DNA from 3 places in the Planctopirus sp. SH287 genome. Region 2 is predicted to be linked to each of the others. Evidence: riboswitches for the same ligand, from Rfam matches in the RefSeq annotation. Region 2 holds a riboswitch; each other region holds the start of a gene.
What was found. A riboswitch is a leader RNA that binds a small molecule or an ion and turns the genes downstream of it on or off. The one in region 2 is predicted to bind cobalamin.
Positions count from the first base shown of each region.

Region 1 (7,232 bases), 2.4 Mb from region 2:
GAAAGACAACCCATGGTTGCTCTATCCATTCTGAAGCAGGAAAACCATAGGCAACGACACGTACCCGGGAGGCTGCCGCCCATTCCACCAAGGGAGCTACCGCAGCAAAGTGAGCATATACCAGAAGGTGCCCCGCCTCGCTCCGTCCTGCACTTGATGACGTCGCCAACGACGACAAGTCAGGTCGGATCACAGGAGGGATGCAGCGGTAATTTGTTGGAGCGTAGTGATAGCCATAAAAACGATCCGCCCCAAGTGTGAATAACCGCATGGCGGCTCGGGCCAGACGCGCTTCCCGGGCAATGTGACCGGGAATCTCCAGATCGCGATCCAGCAAAGCCACCTGCCGACTGACAGCCAACACTTCACAACGTGGTGCCAATAACGGGCTGGCAGTGAGGGGTTCAAAATCACTGATGATCAGTTCGGGTTCAAACTCCTGCACAATCCGACGGACAGACATCAGGCTGGCCATTGTCCGGGGTGACTGCACCAGCCAGTCGCGGGCTGTGCGGGAAAAGTCGGTTTTCCCTCGGGTCACCGCATAAGGCATTCCTGCAAAATGACGATGCCATTTGAACTGATAGGGGGCGGGCAGAGGAGGGCCGGAAGAGACCAGACGGACTTCATGACCACGTTCTTCCAACGCGGGAATCAGACTGGCAGCCTTTGAAAGATGCCCCTGTCCTTGCGAATTGGCTCCGTAGAGAATCCGCATGATCGAATGACTCCCTGAAGACACAAGATCCCGGAATCTCGCCTGATTGCCCTGCGGCAAAAACATCAGCAACAATCAAGGCAACTCTCGCTGACAGCTCTCAACCCGTTCTCAACGAATAGAGACTAACGTCATGATATAGGCCATCGACTCAATACCATCAGTGGCTTGAATCGACCTGTTTCAATTGTTGTGATGCGATGCGCCAATATCGGCAATAATCGCCACTCAAGTAGAAGTGTGCTCTCCTGAGTTCACGTAACAGAGGCTTATTCAGTTTGCTCGTAGATACGCGACGCCAGCATGCCCAAACGAGAAAACGTCAGGGTGCAGGATCTCAGCCAGAATCTCGGCTGACTCCACCAGTCGCGGCCCAGGACGATTAAAATACTGATTTCCATCGACAATATAGACTTCGCCAGTCTGCACGGCCCGGAGTTCTTTCCAGCGAGGATGCTCAGCCAGGCAGGGCCATTCCTGCTGAATTCGCGGGATATCAAAACCACAGGGCATGACCAGCACAACATCAGGTTCCGACGCAACCAGTTCGTCCCATGTCATCCAGGGGGAATGCTCACCAGCCACGCCGAACAAATTGTCGCCGCCGGCCATCCTCACCAGTTCTGGCACCCAATTGCCGGCCGCCATGATCGGTTCCATCCATTCGATACAAGCCACACGTGGCTTTCGTTCCAGCGCAGTGGCTTGTCGCTCGATTTCTGCCAGACGCTGCTGTGAGCGAGTAATCAGATCGCGGCCTCGTTCTTCGACACCAGCCGCAATGGCCACACGCTCGATGTCACTCCAGACATCTTTCAGCCAGTTCGGCTCACAAGCCACAATCCGTGGCTGGCTCAACACGACAGCACACATCGCGGCTTCCACATCCTTCAGACTCACGGCACAAACTTCGCATTGAGTCTGCGTGATAATCAACGTGGGGGCCAATTCATTCAACAGGTCTACATCAACGTTATAAACGGATGTAGCACTCCGCAGCACCTCTTTGACTCGTTCATCGATTTCCAGACTTGAACCATGCACATCGAGTTTAGCTGACGAACACATGGGGAGGGGAAGAATACGAGGTGGATAGTCACATTCGTGGGATCGCCCCACCAGTTCATCCGTCAGGCCCAAGCCATCAACAATTTCCGTGGCACTGGCAATCAGTGAGACAATCCGCTCGGGCCGACGCATACTCTCTCCCAGCTATCAAATGCAACAGGCTTCAGCGAAGCACCAATTGGCGATAAACCCCTTCGTCACGAATTCCGCTGGCTTCCCATCGAATCCGTTTGCGAAACAGAGGGCCATCTACAACAAAGCTGTGAAATTCGCCATTCTCACCCGCGAGATCGATCCCTTCGGGAAGATCGCGGATAAAGTCATCGTCCAGAAATCGCCCAAGGAAACGATCATCTAACAGACTCGCCATAACGCTACACACGATAGCCGTGTATTTTCGTTCTCTCAACTGGCGAAGCACTGCATCGCTGGAAACCTGCCAAACGGGAAAGAGTGGAGTCACATCCCAGGATTGATAGAGTTGCTCGCGGTATTGACGAATATCATCGAGAAATAAATCGCCGAACGCACATGTAGCGATCTGCTCTCTTTTAAGCGAACCCCAGACCTTGCCAAGGATCTCTTCATACATCGTATTCGGGCAGTCTTTCGGCAAAGGAACAGCAAGCAGCGGCAATCGAAGTGCCTCTGCCTGCTGCTCAATCAGCGAAAGCGGAATGCCATGAATGGCCGAGCGACGGGTGGCATCGCAGTAAGTCGTCAATAATCCACGAACATCATATATAGCGGGTTGCTGTAACAGCGCTTCCAGCGCCAGCAGACTGTCTTTCCCACCACTCCAGGAAACAACCAACGGAATAGCATGCTCTGGAGATGGAGTACCACTTGCCATTCCGTTGATTTCACCCCTAAGTCACAAAACCGATGAGTTTGAAAGCTCTATTGCCCGAGGAAAATTAGCCCGGTTTTACTTAATGGAGAGATTCTTCGTCGCGTACAATCACCATGGGAATCCGGTGGATCGGACAATTTCTTGTAGCCGGGTTGGACTGCATGTTATCGAGGTTGGGCACCAATCGCCATTTATCACATTTGCTGCAATATGCCCCGGGAAACAAGGTTTTTTCTCCACTTACTGGGTGCTTTTCAATTCTTTCCTGTGAGCGTATGGGAAAGACTTCTCCCGAGCGAGTATCAATAAAATGCACTAGTGGCACTTCATCGTCACGCACTGGTGTAATCTGTCCTCTTCCTCCCAGGATCGGCCACCAGACCAACATGACCAGAACGAGCACTCCTCCAAAAAACCAATAGCGTGAATTCGACAATGATCACCATCCTCTCACAGAATAGACTCAGATAAACCGTGTCAAATGATCCTGCTTAATTAAAGAATCATTCCCGGTCGTAGAGTTCATCTTGCAGAAGAGAGTTTCCAAGATTGCCGTTACTGATATAGCCCAACCGATGCTCTTCCATTTTTCCCAGTTGAACCGGTGTGAAGCCTGTCGGTGCCAGAAAATGGCGGGGGCGAGATTCGACATGCCCATCCATAAAGGCCACATTCGCGTTGTCATGGTGCCGAAAATGGACATTGGGAAAATTGTTGCTGGGAGGTTCCAGTTGAAACACTTCCCCAAAATTGGCGCTGAAATTGACCTGTGCACTATCAGCAAAGGCCACCGTCTGTGTCAGTTGAGTAATGTCTTTGAGTTGATAGGCAACAGGTCGACTGCCAAGCGCTGCTGACCATGTCGGTGGCGCATAATCATAATTCGTCCCTGGAGATATCACGCCATTGATTGCATAGCCGGACGCTGGTTGCCCAAATCGAATGACCTCCATTTGAGCAGGCCCAAAGTCAGGGCACTGATAGCTGGCACGATTCGATTCCATATAGGGCGCTAACGGCCCCCGTTTGAAATCCAGCTGCCTTGACTGATCAGGTTCGTCCTCGTTGACATTCCCGAACCAGTAAAGAATATTTCCTCTCACGCTCGAGGAAAAGCCCCCCAGGACATAAGCCTGTTGATTGACATCATCAATCTTATAGGGCACCAGATACCCGCGATGTGTCTCGGCATAGTTATGCGTCGCGAGAATCAGTTGTTTCAGATTATTCCGACACTGCGTTGTGCGGGCCGCCGCTCGTGCCTGTTGCACAGCAGGCAACAGCAACCCAATTAACACCGCAATGATGGCAATCACGACGAGCAGTTCAATTAGCGTAAAGCCGCGACGTGAAGTGCGTACCGATAGAGCACCATTGGCACCACACGGGAGCCATGTTGAAACAAACATTTCCAGCAACCTCGACCACGAAGGAGTGCCGACGCTACGAATTTGACGAGTGATCTCTGGCTATTTATCGATCCGAATTGCGGCACCTCAATTTCAGGAGGCAGCACAAAATCACATCAGACAGACAAAGCTTAAAGAACACTCACCTCAGCGCACGTCGGCCAACAAACACGTTGAATGGGCAGGTCTTCTGACTCCCGGATCATCCTACTGGCCGCACCTTCCCGCGCGATTCCGCGCAGTGGCATCTTGCGACGTTCGTCCCCGGATACAGCGGCGGGTCCGCGACGGGTTCACACCGTCTTCCCTATTCTTCAAATGAGCAACACGCCCACTCGACACCCATACGTCCCTCCGAGGTTACCACAGATAAAACGGTTTGCAAATGGACTGGATTTTCTACCCACAGAGACATCTGATCGACCGTGAATGACTGTCACGCTGAATAACTGCCAGAACGTCAATCAATCCCTGTGAGTCGCGGCTGCCCGCAAAAGCCGGTCGTTCAAGGCCAGCCCTAACCCCTGCTCAGGAAATCGGAGAGCGACAATCCTCGGGACACCCGCACGATCCAGTTGATGCAGGGCTTCAAAAAATTGGCTGGCCGCTTCCTTCAGATTTCCTTTGGGCGAGAGAACGACCATAGGGCCAACATGTCCTGCGGGAACCTCGCTGAATGTCAACACTCCATCCGTAGGCAAAAGTTGCCCCCAATGATCAATCACAACCACAGGGGTTACCGGCGCATAATGTTGCGGCAATAGCCCCGGTGCAGACTGCCCCGGTGCAGACTGGCCGATAGCAGACTGTTCTTTGCTGGCCGATGCCGGGCGTTTTAATGGCCCGATCATTCGCTCAATCCGCTCAATCGGCAGCCCGCCGGGTCTGAGAAGGTAAACACCATCGGACAGAAAACCGACAATGGTAGATTCCACGCCAACTTCACAGGCGCCACCATCCAGAACAAATGGGATTCGCCCCTCTAATTGCTCGACAACATGGGCAGCGGTGGTTGGACTCAGTCTACCAAAAAGATTGGCACTGGGAGCCGCCAACGGTGCCCCCACCCGTTCAATCACTTGTCGCATCAATGGATGCCCCGGGCATCGAATCGCCACTGTCCCTAACCCTGCGGTGGCCAATTCAGGAACATGCGGCTTCTTCGGCACGACAAGCGTCAATGGCCCTGGCCAGAAGTTATCAACCAACCGACGGGCATCATGAGGAACTTCACTCGCCAGTTGTGAAATCTGCCCCGGCCGGGCGATGTGCAAAATCAACGGATCAAATGTCGGACGATCCTTGGCAGCGAAAATCTTCGCCAGAACATCACTGTCTAACCCCAGACCCGCAAGCCCATACACGGTCTCAGTCGGAACCGCGACCAATTCCCCGGCCTTAAGTGCTTTTACGGCCTCATCGACCTTCTGAATAATCGCTGTTTGCATCCGCCTCGACTCCGGTTTCATAGAATTCCTGTGGGGAATTCCAGCAACCTGACCTGAGTCTGGCAAGCGACACAGAAGATTAATGAGACGAATCATTATCCGCAGCAGCAGTGATCAGAACAGTTTTAACCTAACGAGAACTCTGATTCATCCACTGTTCATTCTGAACCGGATTCAAGCCCGAAGGTGGCGGGATTTTTTCCGTGCGATAGACCGTGTTCTCAGCACTAAACCCACTCTGGGGAGTGTCGCTCGCCTGACTGGAGACTTGCTTGACCTTCGCAGGGCCGGTTGCCCGCTCAGCGAGTACCGTATCGGCACCGTTGATTTGAGCCTTACGATATTGAGCCAACATCGTACTGGCCGCCTGCAGATCGGGATTGAATTGTAAGGCTCGCGCAAAATGAACTTGCGCAGCCTGATCATCACCTTTTTCACGAAGGATGTAGCCGATATTGTAATGAGCCACTGCTGGGCCTTGGGCTTTCGAGAACTCATTAAAACCGGCATCGAGATCGCCACTTTTAGCTAAAGCTGCTGCCAGATGAAAATGGCAGCCCGCATCTTCCGGGGCCGCCATCACAGCAGACCGATATTCAGCAATCGCGCTCTCCCAATCACTACGCGTTTCGTGTAGCTGACCAATAGCGATGTAAACCTGAGGATTTCTTGGCGCCTGTTTAGCGGCTTTGTTAATCAATGTTTCCGCTTCGGATAATCGCCCCCCCATGATCTCCAGACGGGCTAACCCTAACATGGCGTCAATCGATTTAGGGTCTTTATCAATCGCCTCCTGATAGGATTCACGGGCAGCTTTGATATTCCCTGAACTCTCGTTCCATTTCCCATAGGCGACATGAATCTTGACCGGGTCACGCAATTTGACCGGGCCATGATCTGAACTGCTCATCGAGCTTGGCCAGATCGATGTCGCAGCTTGTCCTGGGGTCGTTGTGCATCCTGCGTTTGAGAATACCAACCAGACTAATGCGAGATAGAAAAGTGCCCATGTGGCATTTTGCTGGAAAATGCCCCGAGCATTCCCAACACCCGCAGCTCCTTGAAGAGCGCTGTTCCGAAAGAGAACGGAATAGGAACTATCAGAACAACTCATGCTGGTTTCTCGTCCTTGATGACCGGCAAGTTAGGCAACCGAACCCGCGAAGACATCTCGACAAAGCCCGCCATCAGCCCGTATAGAAAAAACGGGCTGCGGCATCGGCGATCAACTGCTCGCTCAACTGAATGCTTTCATTCCTGAATCGGCAGATTGCAACCGCAATCTCTAGTAAATCTCGCGGGTCGCTCGATCTGGGCAATCTGCCACGGTCGTAATGATTTTGATAAAGATACTCAACAGCCTCATCACGATAAGGAATCTGTCGTTGTTCACATGTCAGTTTGAATATTTCTGTAAATAACGAACGGTTCGGTGCTTCGATTTTAATCTTGTGGCGGATTCGACGCAGAAACGCATCATCGACTAGATCGCCAGGATCAAGGTTCGTTGAGAAAATTGTCAGCTGCTCGAAAGGGACAGCAAATTTTCGACCAGTCGCCAACGTCAGATAGTCCAGCCGCTCTTCCAGCGGCAGAATCCACCGATTCAACAGATCACGTGGACTGACAAGTTGCCGACCAAAGTCATCAATGAGAAACACTCCGCCATTCGCTTTAATATGTAGCGGTGCCGCATAAAACTGAGAAACCCGGCTATATTGAAGCTCCAGCATCTC
Region 1 covers NZ_CM151403.1:1,686,361-1,693,592, reverse strand. Annotated here, with positions in the region: gene SH287x_RS06465 (glycosyltransferase family protein) at 1-718, opposite strand, end outside; gene SH287x_RS06460 (cobalamin-binding protein) at 992-1,918, opposite strand; gene SH287x_RS06455 (Dph6-related ATP pyrophosphatase) at 1,950-2,639, opposite strand; gene SH287x_RS06450 (DUF1559 family PulG-like putative transporter) at 3,143-4,048, opposite strand; cobalamin riboswitch at 4,212-4,409, opposite strand; gene SH287x_RS06445 (L-threonylcarbamoyladenylate synthase) at 4,513-5,496, opposite strand; gene SH287x_RS06440 (tetratricopeptide repeat protein) at 5,627-6,610, opposite strand; gene SH287x_RS06435 (ATPase) at 6,684-7,232, opposite strand, start outside.
Region 1: it holds a riboswitch for cobalamin, as region 2 does, so the genes downstream of both, SH287x_RS06450 (DUF1559 family PulG-like putative transporter) here and SH287x_RS15340 (DUF1559 domain-containing protein) in region 2, are expected to answer to the same signal.

Region 2 (7,232 bases):
CTCTGGGAAGTGTCCTGCTGGTCTGGCAGATGGGTCGATCGCTGTTTCGTGCGGAGACCGGACTGCTGGCGGGATTGATTCTTGGCACCAGCCTGATGTTTGCCGCAGTGGGACGATCCGTCACGCCTGATGCCACGCTGATTTTCTGCATTCTGCTATCGATGACTGCCTATGTCACGACGGTGGCTCGTCGACATGGCGGGCGTTTCGGCCTGCCCGATATGGAGGGAACCACCGTTGCCGAACGGCTTTGGAGTGAATATGTCCCTCAGACCCGTCTGGGGTTTGCTGCGATCTATGGTGCGATGGGCCTGGCTGTTCTGGCCAAAGGGCCGATTGGTTTTCTGTTGCCAACCGCCATCTGGGGTCAGTTCCTGCTGCTCCAGCGGCATCGTGATCGAACCGAGCGGGGAAATAGCGTGGTGAATCCGGCTCAGCACTGGCTGAGTCGCTATTTTCTGACACTTTGGGATATCTATCATCCTCAAGCGTTCTGGGCCGCATTGAGAGAAATGCGATTTCCGATGGGGATCCTGATCGTCGCCCTCGTTGCGCTGCCTTGGTATGTGACGGTGGGAGTGGCGACGAACGGCGCGTGGCTTGCCGGATTCCTGGGTGGCCACAATGTCGACCGTTTCATGCGACCGATGGAGAATCACTCGGGGCCATTCATCTATTACATTCCTGTGATTGCATTGGGGTTCTTTCCTTGGTCAGTCTTTTTGCCGGCCGGGATTGCTCAGGTGATGCGAAGCCTGAGGCCTGGTGTGACGGATCGACCCGCCGCGACGTTTCTGGCGACCTGGGCCTGTGTCTGGATCGGTTTCTTCTCGCTGGCGAGTACGAAGCTGCCTAACTATGTCCTGCCCAGTTATCCGGCGTTGGCATTGCTGGTTGCCAGCTACTTAAGTCAGTGGATGGCCGAGGCACCGAACCTGCGGTCACTGGGCTTTCGCCATGCCTGCCGTATGCTGGCAATTGTCGGTGCGATTGCGATTCCGGGGTTCCTCTATGCCACCAGCATCTATTTACCGGATGAAACCTGGCTGGGTGGGTTGGGGCTGATTCCATTGATTGGCGGGATTCTGGCATTCAGTGCTGCCCAGAATGCCAAGCGGCGGCGTGCAGTTATGGTCTGTTGTGCTGCCGCGTTATTACTTTCGCTAGGGATGATGGGCGTTGCGGCTCCCCGGATCAGTCGCTATCAGGATTCGCCTTATCTGGCAAAGCTGATTCGATTGCAGGCCGGCGACCGCCCCGTACGGATTGCCACTCACAGTTATTCTGCACCAAACCTGGTTTTTTATGCGAAGCAACGCATTGAAGGTCTCAGGACGCCAGAGGATGTGACTCAATTCTTTCAGAAGTCACCCGAGGCGTATCTCATTACGCGGGCTGATCGGTTAGAAAGCATGATCGAGGCGCTGCCGCAGGACGTGACCATTCTTCACCGCTTTCCACGATTTTTGAGAAAGCACGATCTCATTGTGCTGGGGCATCAGTCACAAGCGGCATCCATGACGGCGGCTGCTGAGAATTTCGACAAGATCCGCTGGAAGTAAATGACGTTGATCTTGCCCCATCAGGCCAGCAAAACAGCCCTGCCGATCTCATTGGCACGATCAGCAGGGGTGTGAGAAGGTCTCGGTGCATTCCTCTTGGAGAAAGCTGGATCTCCCTTGGAGAAGGCTGTGTCGCAAGGTCACGACTTGTGCCCACTGGTTTTTAACAGAGGGCTGTGATAGAAAGCGGATGGATCATCAGAAGAATTTCGCACGCATTTTTCGTGCTGAGTTCGTTTGAAATTCGGTTGGTACAACTGAACTCAACGCATCAGATTCACAACGGCGGGTTGTAATTGTATTGACGGGAGGTTTCCGGCAACGGAATTCTCGGCATGTCCGCTTGGGCGAATGTGACCAGCTCCCCGGAACCGACCTGCTTTCCTGATGCTTGTGGAAATTTGAAGAGACGAAAGGCTTGTCATATGTCGTTCTACATCGGTGAAGCACTGGCTGGTGAAGGAAATGAAATTGCCCACATCGATCTGATGATCGGTGAGAAGTCAGGCCCAGTAGGGATTGCCTTTGCCAATGCGCTGGCTGACCAGAAGGCTGGCCATAGCAATCTGCTGGCCGTGCTTACACCGAACCTGGCCGTTAAACCTGCGACGGTGATGATCACCAAGGTCACGATCAAAGGTGCCCGTCAAGCGGTGCAGATGTTCGGCCCAGCCCAGTATGCTGTGGCCAAGGCTGTGGCAGACTCCGTTGCTGAAGGCGTGATTCCCAAGGATCAGGCTGAGAAGCTGGTCATTGTTTGTGGCGTGTTTATTCACTGGGAAGCTGCTGACGACAAGAAGATCGTCGAGTACAACTACGAAGCGACAAAGCTTGCTATTGCCCGCGCCATGAAGAATGAACCCAGCGCGGATGAAATGATTGCCAAGAAGGATACCGCCAAGCACCCGTTCTCAGGTGTCTAATCGAATCTCTGATATCTCAACGAAACTCTGGCATCTCAATGAAACAGCGGTGGCCTGTCAGCTTTGGTGAAAAGGCTGCCGCTTTTGATTCCAGCGTCTGAGGACGAGTTCAAGCCACCCGGCGGGACACACAACCCGTCGGGATGCGGTGCTCGCGCTCTTATGGTTGGAACTGAATAAAGCCCTCGGCCTGGATCGAATGATCTGTTCGAGGGCCATTTCGTAGAACCCGATTGTTGATCCGAAGTTCGCTACGGAAGCTCAGCGAGGGGATTTCCCCATAATAGGCCGTGCGGTAGGCTGAGCGGCTTTTGGGGAGCCATGGTTCAGCAGCCGCGCCTTCCGGTGGGGTATGGCTGAAGTAAGACCTTTTGAAGATCCAGTCTTCGGCCATTACGGTTTGGCTTTGTATCAGGCAAAAGGCTACCAGAGCGATGAGGCCCAAAATTTTGCTTTGCGGGGAGAAGATTCCTCCCCGATCCTTTTTCAGTCTGCCTGCTGAAATCGAGTGAGCGCTCTTTTTCCTGGTAAGAAAAATCGGCGTGTGCGATTGACTGAGAGAGGGATGTTTCGTGGACATGACGTTGACTCCTTACAACAGTCGTTGCCGTTAATTCCTCAAATGAGGTGTTTTTGCAACTGAGTCCGCCTCGTGTGGCGGTCATTCTCCTAATGGCAAGTTGCATGCCGTCTTCATTGCGTTGCTAAAAGCCCCTTGAGTTGCGGTTGCGGTGAGAGCAGAACTGACTTATACCGTAAGCTGGATAGTTTTTATGGTGGGCCACATCAGCGAGTTTTTTTGAACGATACCGGAAGCTGTGGGAACCTCTTTTCCCAAGGGCCAGGAGACATGAACGAGTGACGACAACTCCCCAGGTTCGTGTTTTTTCAACGACCACCCATGATGGTTCTGGCAACAACGAGAGCCAGAAATCTGCCTTCTCCGCTGAGACTCAAACATTGAATTCGAGCGTGGAAAAAAGCACCACCAGTTCGCCGCTTGCGGCTTCCAAGCCAGCAGAGACCACCAAACTGAAATCGACCGGGCAAGGTCTATTTACCGTCTGGCACGGCCTGACATTCGGTCAGTTGTTGCGACTGATGTGGATGCGTCCGCGAATGCACTATTCGCGCACATTAAGAATTCTGTCTTTGTTTGTGATTTGTCCATTTAACTCCTTTTATGCCTTCTGGTCTGGTCTGATCTTTGGTGGCAAAGTTCGACAGACAGAGATCGCCCACCCTCCGGTGTTTATTCTGGGCCATTGGCGTAGTGGAACCACGCTGCTTCACAACCTGATGACCATGGATTCGCAGTTCACTTATCCGAATCTGTATCAGGTGATGTATCCTCAGCATTTCCTCCTGACGGAACGATTGATTTCCGGCTTGATGGAACCCTTTCTTCCAAAGACCCGTCCCATGGACAATATGCCTGCGGGGTGGAAGCTTCCACAAGAAGATGAAGTCGCTCTCCTGCTGGAAACATTGGATTCGCCATATCTCATGGTCGCGTTTCCCAATGAACGGGAGTATTACGGCGAAACCTTCGATATTCGCGACATGTCGCCGCCGAAACAGGCCCGGTGGAAAAAAGTCCTGGTCAACTTCATGAAGAAACTGACCGTTCGCTCAAACAAACCGATCGTGATGAAGTCTCCGACGCACACGTTCCGTATCGCGACTCTTCTCGAGTTATTCCCTAACGCGAAGTTTGTTTACATCCATCGTGATCCTTACGCGGTCTATTCGTCAAGCCTCCATCTCCGGCGAACGATGTTTATGGAGAATTCATTCCTTGCTCCCAGCGATAAGTCTTTATATGAGGACACGCTGGAAACTTTGGGTGTCTGCTTCAAAACTTACGAAGAAACGCGAAGTCTGATCCCTGCTGGTCAACTCTGCGAAATTCGTTACACCGACTTGGAACAAAATCCGGTCGAGCAAATGAAACGGGTCTATGACGAACTGGGCTTTGAGGGTTGGGATCGCATGCAGCCGGTTTTTGAACACGAAGCCATCGCGATGTCTGAGTATAAGAAGAACAAATTTACTCTCGATGAAGCGACCCGGAAAACGATCTATGACCGGGTGAAATTCTTCTTTGACAAGTATGGCTACGATCCCCAATTGCCATCTGCCTCAGCGAACAGATAAAAGACAATCTGTTTTTGAGGGCCCGGTTGCTAGTGAACAGGCGGGTTGCGCAAAGCCTTAACCCGCCCTACATAAATTCGCTGCTGAATCATAAGGCAAGCTGCCAAGACCGATCAGAATTCTCCGACAACCTCTCCGCCCTGATAGGAGAGAATCGCGGCGTAGAGTTTGTGGTCAATGTTTTCTGAAACAAAACGAGAGCTGCCATCCAGAAAGAGGAAGTGGACACCGCCTTCATGGTGAGAATGGAATTCCTGTTCACCGATGTCACAGGCTGCGATTCCAGTGGGAAGATTTCTTAGTTGGACCGCATTGGTTTGAACCTCACACCCCTGCCAGGCACGTCCTGCCTGGATATCAATAAATCCCCGGCGTGCATTTAGCGGCACCGATTGGGCATGCATGTTCTTGACGCCAGCCCACAGGCCAAACCAGGCGCGAGGAGCTTCACCAATCCAGATCGTATTGGTTGTCCCGTCAGTGATGTGTTTCATCCCCAGGCATTTGCTATTGCCGATGACGGCGGGCCCACGGGGTGGGTTATTGCTACAAGGACGATTAGTAGATCCTACGGGAGAAGGGTCGCACCGGAGTCCTTCATCCCCATAGTTTGCTCCGTAATCATTCCGACCATAGAGGACTGTCGCAGGGGTCGCGGCAGTGGGGGAAATCCCTTCCGGCTTTGGCAAATAGGAATCCGGATTGGAGGGGCAAACAAAAAACGGAAGGTTCTTTTGCGCAATGGGCATGTTCGTGGGAGAGGTATACCACTCGTCCTTATTAAAAGCTGTGTACATGCCTGCTTGATCAAGGAACGGAAGGAGTGCAGCTCCCCAACTCAATTTGCCACCGATCGCAATGGTCGTAGCTATAGGGGCTGAGCCCAGTCCCGGTCCTCCTTTGGGGAACACCTGATAGACGTCATGATAATTGTGGGTGGCCAGCCCGATCTGTTTGAGATTGTTTTTACACTGTGTGCGGCGGGCGGCTTCGCGGGCTTGTTGAACGGCGGGGAGGAGCAGGCCGATCAGAATGGCGATGATCGTGATAACGACCAGCAATTCAATGAGCGTGAAGCCATTGCGAGAAGTTCGCTGCGAAGTCTGAAGCGGGCAAAGGCGGGGTGTGATCAAAGGCATTGGGCGGGCTTTCTGGGCTGGCCCATGGCGACGGCCGCGCGGAAAGACATCGGCACCAACACCGGACGCCGAAACATGCCTCACCGAGATGCTTTAAGGCCGAAGCATCATGGGATGGTCATGTCGGGCCGTATTCTGACTCACAGATCAACAGTCTCCAGACGCCTTCCCACGATCCTTTCCCGCATCCCTTAAAGGCTGCAAGAAACTTTCACAGTGGCTGAACACCTTCGACTCATGTTTGAGCGAACGTGCTCTGTCCGAAGACCTCCCTGTTCACAGCGGCGGTCCCGTGCCGGAATTTCACCAGCTTCCTGTTGCAGTCGCTCCTTTGAGAAAGCAACCACAACGCCCGACAGACTAAGCGGAAGTCTAATCGTCAGTCTTCAGGTCGTCCAAGTGAACAGAGAAATCACATTGAAATTTGGGAAGCAGAAATCGCTGTCAATAGGCAATGATCATGCCAACAGACATGCTCCAAGAGCCTTAGAAAGGTGCATGCACTCACGGAAAGGGGGGGGATCCACCAATGGAAACATCCAGGGAATCTCATATCATTATATAGCCCATCTCATGGCGGGATTGGCAAATCAAGTTTTCCTAATTTTCTCCGCCACGTTTAAAGGAATTGAACAATGCCATCTCCAGCGCCTCGGCAACCAAACATGTGTCGCCCAGGGTTTACACTGATCGAGCTTCTGGTGGTGATTGCGATCATTGCCATTCTGATTGCGTTGCTACTTCCTGCTGTTCAACAGGCCCGAGAAGCTGCCCGTCGGACACAATGCCGGAACAACCTCAAGCAGATTGGCTTGGCGATGCATAACTATCTCGATACTCATCGGGTGTTCCCGCCAGCTTATGTTGATCTTCGTGGAAACACTGGTTCACAAGCGACACTGGCCGACACTCATGGCCATTGGGCATGGTCAGTGTTTCTGTTGCCATTCGTCGATCAAACGCCTCTCTACTCACGCTTGAATCCCGGGCCGCAGTCGGCCACGCAAGCCATGACTAATCAACTGGCAAACATGCAGACCAGCTTGCCGGCATTTCGATGTCCATCAGACACAGGGCCGACCTTGTATAATCCGACAGATTCGGCGGGATATTGTATTACTGACACAGGCGGTACCGAGCGAGGTCTTCCATTGTCCAACTATCTGGTTTCAGGAAACACCAAGCAGGTGCGTCAAAACCGTGCGGTGAATCCACAGGATGGAACGACAGGAGCGACGGGCATGTTTTTTAGAGACAGTCGTATCTCAATGTCAGACCTGACAGATGGTTCCAGCAACACCATTCTGGCTGGCGAGAAAGCGCACATTCGGAATGGATTTATCCAAAGGGCTGGTACGCTTTATGCCGTTCGGGATCGTGATATGCTGGGGCCTGAGCATCAGGTTCACGCGTCATCCACCCGCTATTATGATCGCGGGCTTCACACTATT
Region 2 covers NZ_CM151403.1:4,127,629-4,134,860, forward strand. Annotated here, with positions in the region: gene SH287x_RS15320 (ArnT family glycosyltransferase) at 1-1,562, shown strand, start outside; gene fae (formaldehyde-activating enzyme) at 1,988-2,485, shown strand; gene SH287x_RS15330 (hypothetical protein) at 2,646-2,879, opposite strand; gene SH287x_RS15335 (sulfotransferase family protein) at 3,344-4,642, shown strand; gene SH287x_RS15340 (DUF1559 domain-containing protein) at 4,756-5,781, opposite strand; cobalamin riboswitch at 5,891-6,151, opposite strand; gene SH287x_RS15345 (DUF1559 domain-containing protein) at 6,417-7,232, shown strand, end outside.

Region 3 (7,232 bases), 330 kb from region 2:
CAATATATAAGAACGTGTGAGAGTGAACAGCCTCTTCAAAGGCTTGTCGCAACAAATACTGGCGACATTCGGCATTGGTGACATGCCGGAAAATTGCAAGCACCAGATTATTGCCCACCAGGCTCTCTGCTGTAGAAAAGAACCCCAGGTTCCGCATGATGACCCGACGCTCGTCAGCCGTCAGCTTGCTTGATTTCCAGGTCTCAATATCTTTATTCATTGGCACTTCGGTTGGCATCCAATGATTGGCGCAACCATTGAGGTAGTGCTCCCAGGCCCACTGATATTTGAGCGGCATCAACTGATTCACATCAACTTGATGGCAGTTAATCAGACGTTTTTCCCGAGCACTAATTCGCGAACTGGGAATGGAACCAGGAGCTTCTGGTGTAAGAAATGCAGCATCATTAAAAGACATCGACAACTCCGTCGTCATTGGTAGGGATGAATATAAAGGTCTGCAATGTCAGGACAGCCAGGCGAAGAGGACGAAAAGGCGGCCATACCCGACTACTGGCATGATTCGCAAGTCGGATCATCGATAGGGCATGTCTGAGCAATCGGTGCAGCTTCCAATTCCCGATGAATTTCTACATCACTGGAACTGCTGCGGTTCTTCATCCACTTCGGCTGAACCCCAAAGCGATTCACATCAAGTGTCGACTTCTCCACTTGAGTTGCTGCCAATGTGCGGAGGTAATAAGTCGTTTTAAGACCTTTCTGCCAGGCAAGCATGTACATTTCATGCATCTTACGTCCGCTAGGCTCTGCCAGATAAAGATTGAGCGACTGTCCCTGATCAATCCACTTCTGTCGACGGGCCGCACACTCAATCAGCCATTTCGGCTCAATCTCGAAAGCCGTTAAATATCTCTGTCGGATTTCTAAAGGAATGCGACCGATGTTTTGAATCGAGCCATCATAGTATTTCATCTCATCCAGCAGTTGAGCATCCCACAGGCCTAGTTGTTTCAACTCTGCCACAAGGACTTCATTCACTTGTGTGAATTCGCCGGAAAGGTTGCTCTTGGCATAGAGATGTTTATAAGCAGGCTCAATGGACTGGGAAACACCGATGATCGTTGAGATAGTGGCTGTCGGAGCAATCGCGAGAACATTGCTGTTTCGCATCCCGTATTGAGCTACTGCATCCCGTGCTGCCTGCCAATTCAATGTTGATGACCGATCAACAGGCACGTGCTCTTGGCGTTCGTCATCAAGAAACGCAAGCGTGTCGATCGGCAAGAATCCCCGCTGCCACTTGGAGCCAGCATATGTTGAATAGGTGCCACGTTCTTTGGCCAGCATGGCCGACGCTTCAATCGCAAAACAGGAAATCGCCTCCATGCTGCGATCCGAGAATTCAATCGCATCATCACTGGCAAAGCTGATGCCCAACTTGCACAAGGCGTCTTGAAATCCCATTAAACCCAACCCGATCGGACGATGCCGGCGGTTGGAGGTGCCAGCCTCAGCGGTCGGATAAAAGTTGATGTCAATCACATTGTCCAGCATTCGCAATGCGACCGTCACAGTGGACTTTAACCGTTCCAGATCGAGTTGGCCGTCCACAATATGGTTAGCCAGATTCACTGACCCTAAATTACAAACCGCTGTTTCGTCGGCTGAGGTATTAAGTAAGATTTCCGTACAGAGATTACTGCTATGAACCACACCGACATGGTCTTGTGGCGAGCGAATATTTGAGGGGTCTTTGAAGGTGATCCAGGGGTGCCCCGTTTCAAACAGCCGGGTCAGCATTTTTCGCCATAATTCAGCCGCTGAGATTCGCCGGAACAGTTCAATCTCACCTTCATCGGCCAATCGCTCGTAATGCTCGTAGCGTTCTTCAAAAGCTCGGCCATAAAGGTCATGCAAGTCAGGGACTTGATCGGGACTGAATAGCGTCCACTGCCCGTTTTGGCGAACTCTTTTCATAAAGAGGTCGGGAATCCAGTTAGCGGTATTCATATCATGAGTGCGTCGCCGGTCGTCTCCAGTGTTCTTTCGCAGATCCAGAAACTCTTCAATATCCAGATGCCAGGTTTCCAGATAACTGCAAATCGCACCTTTTCTCTTGCCGCCTTGATTAACGGCGACAGCTGCATCGTTCACCACCTTGAGAAACGGGATCACCCCCTGGCTTTTGCCATTTGTCCCATGGATGTGGGCGTTGGTCGCACGAATATTTGTCCAATCATTTCCCAGTCCACCCGCCCACTTGGAAAGCATGGCATTGTCAGAAACCACTTTGAAAATGTGGGAAAGATCATCACTGACCGTGCTCAGATAGCAAGAACTGAGCTGAGGATGTGGGGTTCCGGAGTTAAACAGAGTTGGTGTGGCGGATGTGAACCGAAATGTCGACAGTGTATTGTAAAATTCAATCGCGCGGTCTTCTCTCGCCTGCTCCTGCAGCGCGAGACCCATGGAAACACGCATCCAGAAATACTGAGGCGTTTCAATCCGGCGACCATTGACGTGTAGCAGGTATCGATCATAGATTGCCTGGAGTCCCAGGTAGCGAAACTGACTATCTCGCTGAGGCTGCATTGCCGCCGCCAGGCGAGTCAGATCGAACCCTCGAAGCTCAGGCGTCAGGCGACCGGCACGAACGCCATCAATAATATAATGCTCAAACTGATCTTGATGAAGACGGTCGAGAGTCTTTGCATCCGGGGTTTCCCCCAGCGACTCCTGATAGATCACATTTAACATCAATCGTGACGTGAGGATATCAAAAGCGGGGTCGCGCTCAATGCGAGACCGGGCGGCAAGGATTTGGGCACGGTAAATATCATTAATAGAAATTCCATCAAAGACGGAACGCAGCACTTCCTCGGCCAGTTCCTCGATATTAACGGCTTCTTCCAGTCCGCGTGCCGCTTCCGTGAGGCGCTTTCGCATCCGCCACTGATCAAATGGAACTCTCGTCCCATCATTGAGGGTTACATGCACGACTTGTGGTGATGTGTTGACTTCTTCGCCACGAATGGCTCGCATCTTCGCGTGTTCAGCACGATAGATAATATAGCGACGCGCCACGCGGTATTGACCACGGGCCATTAACCCCATTTCGACAAGATCCTGAATTCGTTCAACATCAATGCCACTTGGCTGACTGGCTAAAGGGGCAATATCATCAACCACAGATTGCACGACGCTTGCGACATCTTCAGCGGCATCTGTCTCGAGTGGCTGGCCATCAGCAAGATTTAGCTCTGCCCGAAACGCATTAGATATCGCATTGTGAATGCGGCCAAGTTCAAAGGAAACGCTTCGACCATCACGCTTCCGTACGATCCATTCGTGGGGGGCACGTCGCATAAGAAATGACCTCTTTCTGCATCGTATTGATACAGTCTGGCGAAGTCACCGGTACTTACCCGTAAGTAGGGATCGAGGAACCTGATTGCGTCGCATTGACCGATCGCACACGACACTTGTCGCAAGGACAAGGCATTTTTGTGAATAGAGTGTGTGATCAGTCGCTGGTTGCGCGCGCAGACATTCAGACAATTCATCCTCGACCGCCCTTTCCCGAGAAGGTTCGGTGAACAAGCGACTCAGGCCGATGACAGACAGTCATCGCAATCCTGTGAACTGAGTCACCCAGTTGCTGGCAGGTCTTCGGACTGACGGACATTCAGCATCTCATCGATGCTGTTTTCTACTGGTCAACGCTTCCCAACTCTGTGAAGTCAGTGCCTCTGTTGACGGTCGTTTCCGCTCACCGCTGCCGGGCAGTTCCGGAATTTCACCGGGATTCCCTCTTTTGGAAACCACATCATCTTGTGGTTAACCAGCAACGCGGCTCAACATACCGACATGGGCTGGCTTCGTCAATCAAATGTTGACGACTCAAACCAAGATGATTTGAAGTCGCCAGACATCGCTGAAAAGTCAGACTTACTTGCGCCATTCGCCCAGGCAAACACATCTTCTCAGAATGTTTTTATGGGATTGTCCAGAGGGTTGACTCCCCCGAAAAGTCAATCCACCAGATATGGCCCGGCGTAGACACCACTGGAATAATCGTTGCTGGTTGTCCCGCTCCCGCGACCCAGTTTGAAATTGTGGTAGGGGGCAGGCTGAATTTTCACATAGTTCAAAGTGGATGAAAAATTCACTTCAGTCACGACGGCCCCGACCCAGCCGACAATTACAAAATTAGTCGGTATCTGCAAGAGATCTTTAGCAGTTGTAATGACACCAGGGATTGTCGCATAGAGAAAGAGGATACGTGGCTTTCCAATAGATGCTGTCAACTGCTCTTTTAATTCGATAGGTAAATAGTATTGACCAGGAACAGAAAATGGGGTCTTCAATGTTGACCCTGTACGCCCATTGAGCGCATTGACGCCTGACACATCCTGAAAGTCCAGCCCGGTGATCAGTTGGCGTTCCAGTCTCGCAAGATTCATCACCAGTTTTGAGGAATTGGCCTGTTTACCTAGATCTACAATCACCATGTTTCCCGGTAGATACTTCACGCCGGTAAGCTTGGGGATGATAGGAATGATTGCCAGCGTTTTTTCGAGTTGATGCGGAAGAAACAGTCCTTCCCAGACACCATCCGGCCCACCGGAAATCGCCTCTTCTCCGTGATCATAAGTTTGCCGATCCATGATCATCAGCGGATTGCCAGTCAAGTCAAACGGCACACCGAGTGGGTCAAGGACCTTTTTCCCTAATGCTGTCGTCAGAATGTCGAGTATCGTTATTTTTGATAGAAAATTGCCAATATCATAAGGTACGACCTTATTCGCCAGTGTGTTACCTATCCTCATGGCAGACCAGATGGTGGCATCGACGGCAATGGGCAGAATCTCAGCACCTTCACCGATTTCTTCGGCTGGAAAAAAGGCGGCCGTTGCTTCCCGTTTCAGGTTAGCCACGTTGTAACCCGCCAGTCGAGCAAAGGTCATCGTCAACGGGCTGTTGGATTGGCCATCCCGACGGATTGTCACGCGAACGGCGTTGGATATTCCCGACCCTCCGCCAGCAGGAATGAGCACGCCGGTTTCTGAGTTAAAAGATGTGGCAAAGAACTCGATGTCGCTTGCTTCGACAGCCAGTTTTCGGCCTTGAGCCGCACCAGGATTCAATTCGGTGATCGTCTTTGCGGTGGCTCTGGCCAGGTCATAGTCGGCTTCAAGGGCTGAAGGCACCACCGAATGGACGAGTGAATGAGCTGCGGAAAGGGCCGCCGCATCAGCAGCCTGTTGAAGTTGGGCATTGGTCATTCCAATCATCCCCACATCAACCACCATCGCCACGAAGAGCAGGATTGGTGGCAAGCAGAGGGCTGACTTGAGTGCAATCACGCCACGCCGCGACGACCATTGTAGAGGTATGGCTCGTATTTGACTTTGAGTCGCTGATCGCTGTCGTGATTTTTGCGGTGTCATTATCACATCCTCTTACACCCGCTTCGGGTCAGTGTGCGCGGCATAGCTACGTGATTTGTGCTGAAAATTCCGGGGATTCATGCTGCCGGAACACGACTGTTTAGAGGGAAACCGCATGAGATACGAAGCCATAGAGAGCCATGCTCTCGTTATTCGTGAGTCATTGAACATTGGCTCTTGAGTGTGACCGCTTTGAGAAACTCACCCGGTGAATACTGTATATGCGAAACCGGAATGGCGGCTTTGACCGTCACGATGTCGCCGGGACGAGCGTTCTCGATGAGGTTTTGAGCTTCCTGACGATCCACCAAGACTGAAATCGTGAAGTTATCAACGCCAGGAGCGATGGTTTCTTTAATCTGCTTGCGTGTTTGCTCAACAATTGTCGCGGTGGTGGTGCCTTTGATAATGGCCCGTCGGCAATTATCCCGCGTCGCGGAAGTCAGGAGCTGGCTGACCGAAAGCGCCCGGCTGAACTCAATTGTCCCCAGAATCAACAGGACAAAAATCGGTGCGACAAGCGCCATTTCCACAGCGGCAGCACCTTGACGAAAGCGGTGTGTATGAGGAGCGTGAACTGTTCGGCCGCAAGGAAGAGAATTCAGTCTGTCGAAGTCACGTTGCGTTATCATCATGCTGTCTCTTACGGAAACAAGGGTCGTTCCGAGGAAACATACATTCCACCTATCAGCCAAAGCCGGAATGCCAGCCTTCTCCCTCTATTTTGTCAGCATTGAAGGGTAAAGACGCGTTCGTTGTGTTGTCTTCGCTTAAACAATTTAATGGAGTTGCCTCAGATGATTGAGTGCCAAGCCAGTTTTTAGTCAGCAAGACTCGATGTCGAGGCGACCTCACTCCTGCAAGAAACAGCACTTCAGCAGGTAAAACCCTCGCCGATTAAATGAGAAGACTTCCATGGCCGACCAGAGTGGGCATCGACGTCTTTAATACGAATCACAACTTGAAATGGCGCGTTGGCGATCGCAAAAAATGCTTGCTCAAAGCCGCAAGCATGGTACACAATGCGCCGCACATAACGCGTCGTTGAATCCCGGGATCTGTCTCAGACGGGCTTGTTTCTATTTGCCCAGATCTTGTTCGATTCTGACGGCCTCTTGAAGTTGTGTCGCAACAGATTATGGTGCGGGGGCCGCGAGGGCTTCTTTCAACACCCGGCCATCGGCCTGCGGGAGTTTGATCCCCAGGAGATGGGCAATGGTCGGTGCTACATCTACATTGCGAACCATCCCGGGTGACTTCTCGGTTCCTAATGTGGCGCCTGCCTGAATTCCACGGCCTGCCATCACCAGAATCGCGTTCATTTTGGGGTTGGTGGAAAGGAATCCATGGGTTCCCAGGGTGGTATCGCTGGCCACAATGGATTCTTCACCAGTCGCTAAAGCGCTCATGCCATAGCCATCCTGAGCCACCAGAATCAGGTCGGCCATGGCGGGGTTGTCAGCAGGGTCGGGCAACCCCAGAGCCGCATATTCCGCAGGCTGGACGATTGCGGCAATACCCTCATGATCTTTGAAAAGTTCGATCACTTTTTCCCGATCTTGAGCCTTGGTATCAGGAACGGTCAGGTAGACCATCGCGATACCTCCTTCGGGAATGGCATAGGCACGCGCTGATTCCACACGATTTCCCGCTACCGTCAGCAAGCCCGCTTCTTTGAACTTGACGTTCGGTCGAATGCTCTTGGGAATGCTGATAAAGCCGTGATCCGCAGTGACGATGATGGTGGTGTTCTTGCCATTGGGAGAGTCTTCAATCGCATCGATAATTCGCCCCAGGCAGGTATCGATATAGGCCACCGCC
Region 3 covers NZ_CM151403.1:3,798,588-3,805,819, reverse strand. Annotated here, with positions in the region: gene SH287x_RS14065 (ribonucleotide-diphosphate reductase subunit beta) at 1-418, opposite strand, end outside; gene SH287x_RS14060 (ribonucleoside-diphosphate reductase subunit alpha) at 511-3,327, opposite strand; cobalamin riboswitch at 3,605-3,822, opposite strand; gene SH287x_RS14055 (pilus assembly protein TadG-related protein) at 3,993-5,411, opposite strand; gene SH287x_RS14050 (TadE family protein) at 5,561-6,046, opposite strand; gene SH287x_RS14045 (alkaline phosphatase family protein) at 6,548-7,232, opposite strand, start outside.
Region 3: it holds a riboswitch for cobalamin, as region 2 does, so the genes downstream of both, SH287x_RS14060 (ribonucleoside-diphosphate reductase subunit alpha) here and SH287x_RS15340 (DUF1559 domain-containing protein) in region 2, are expected to answer to the same signal.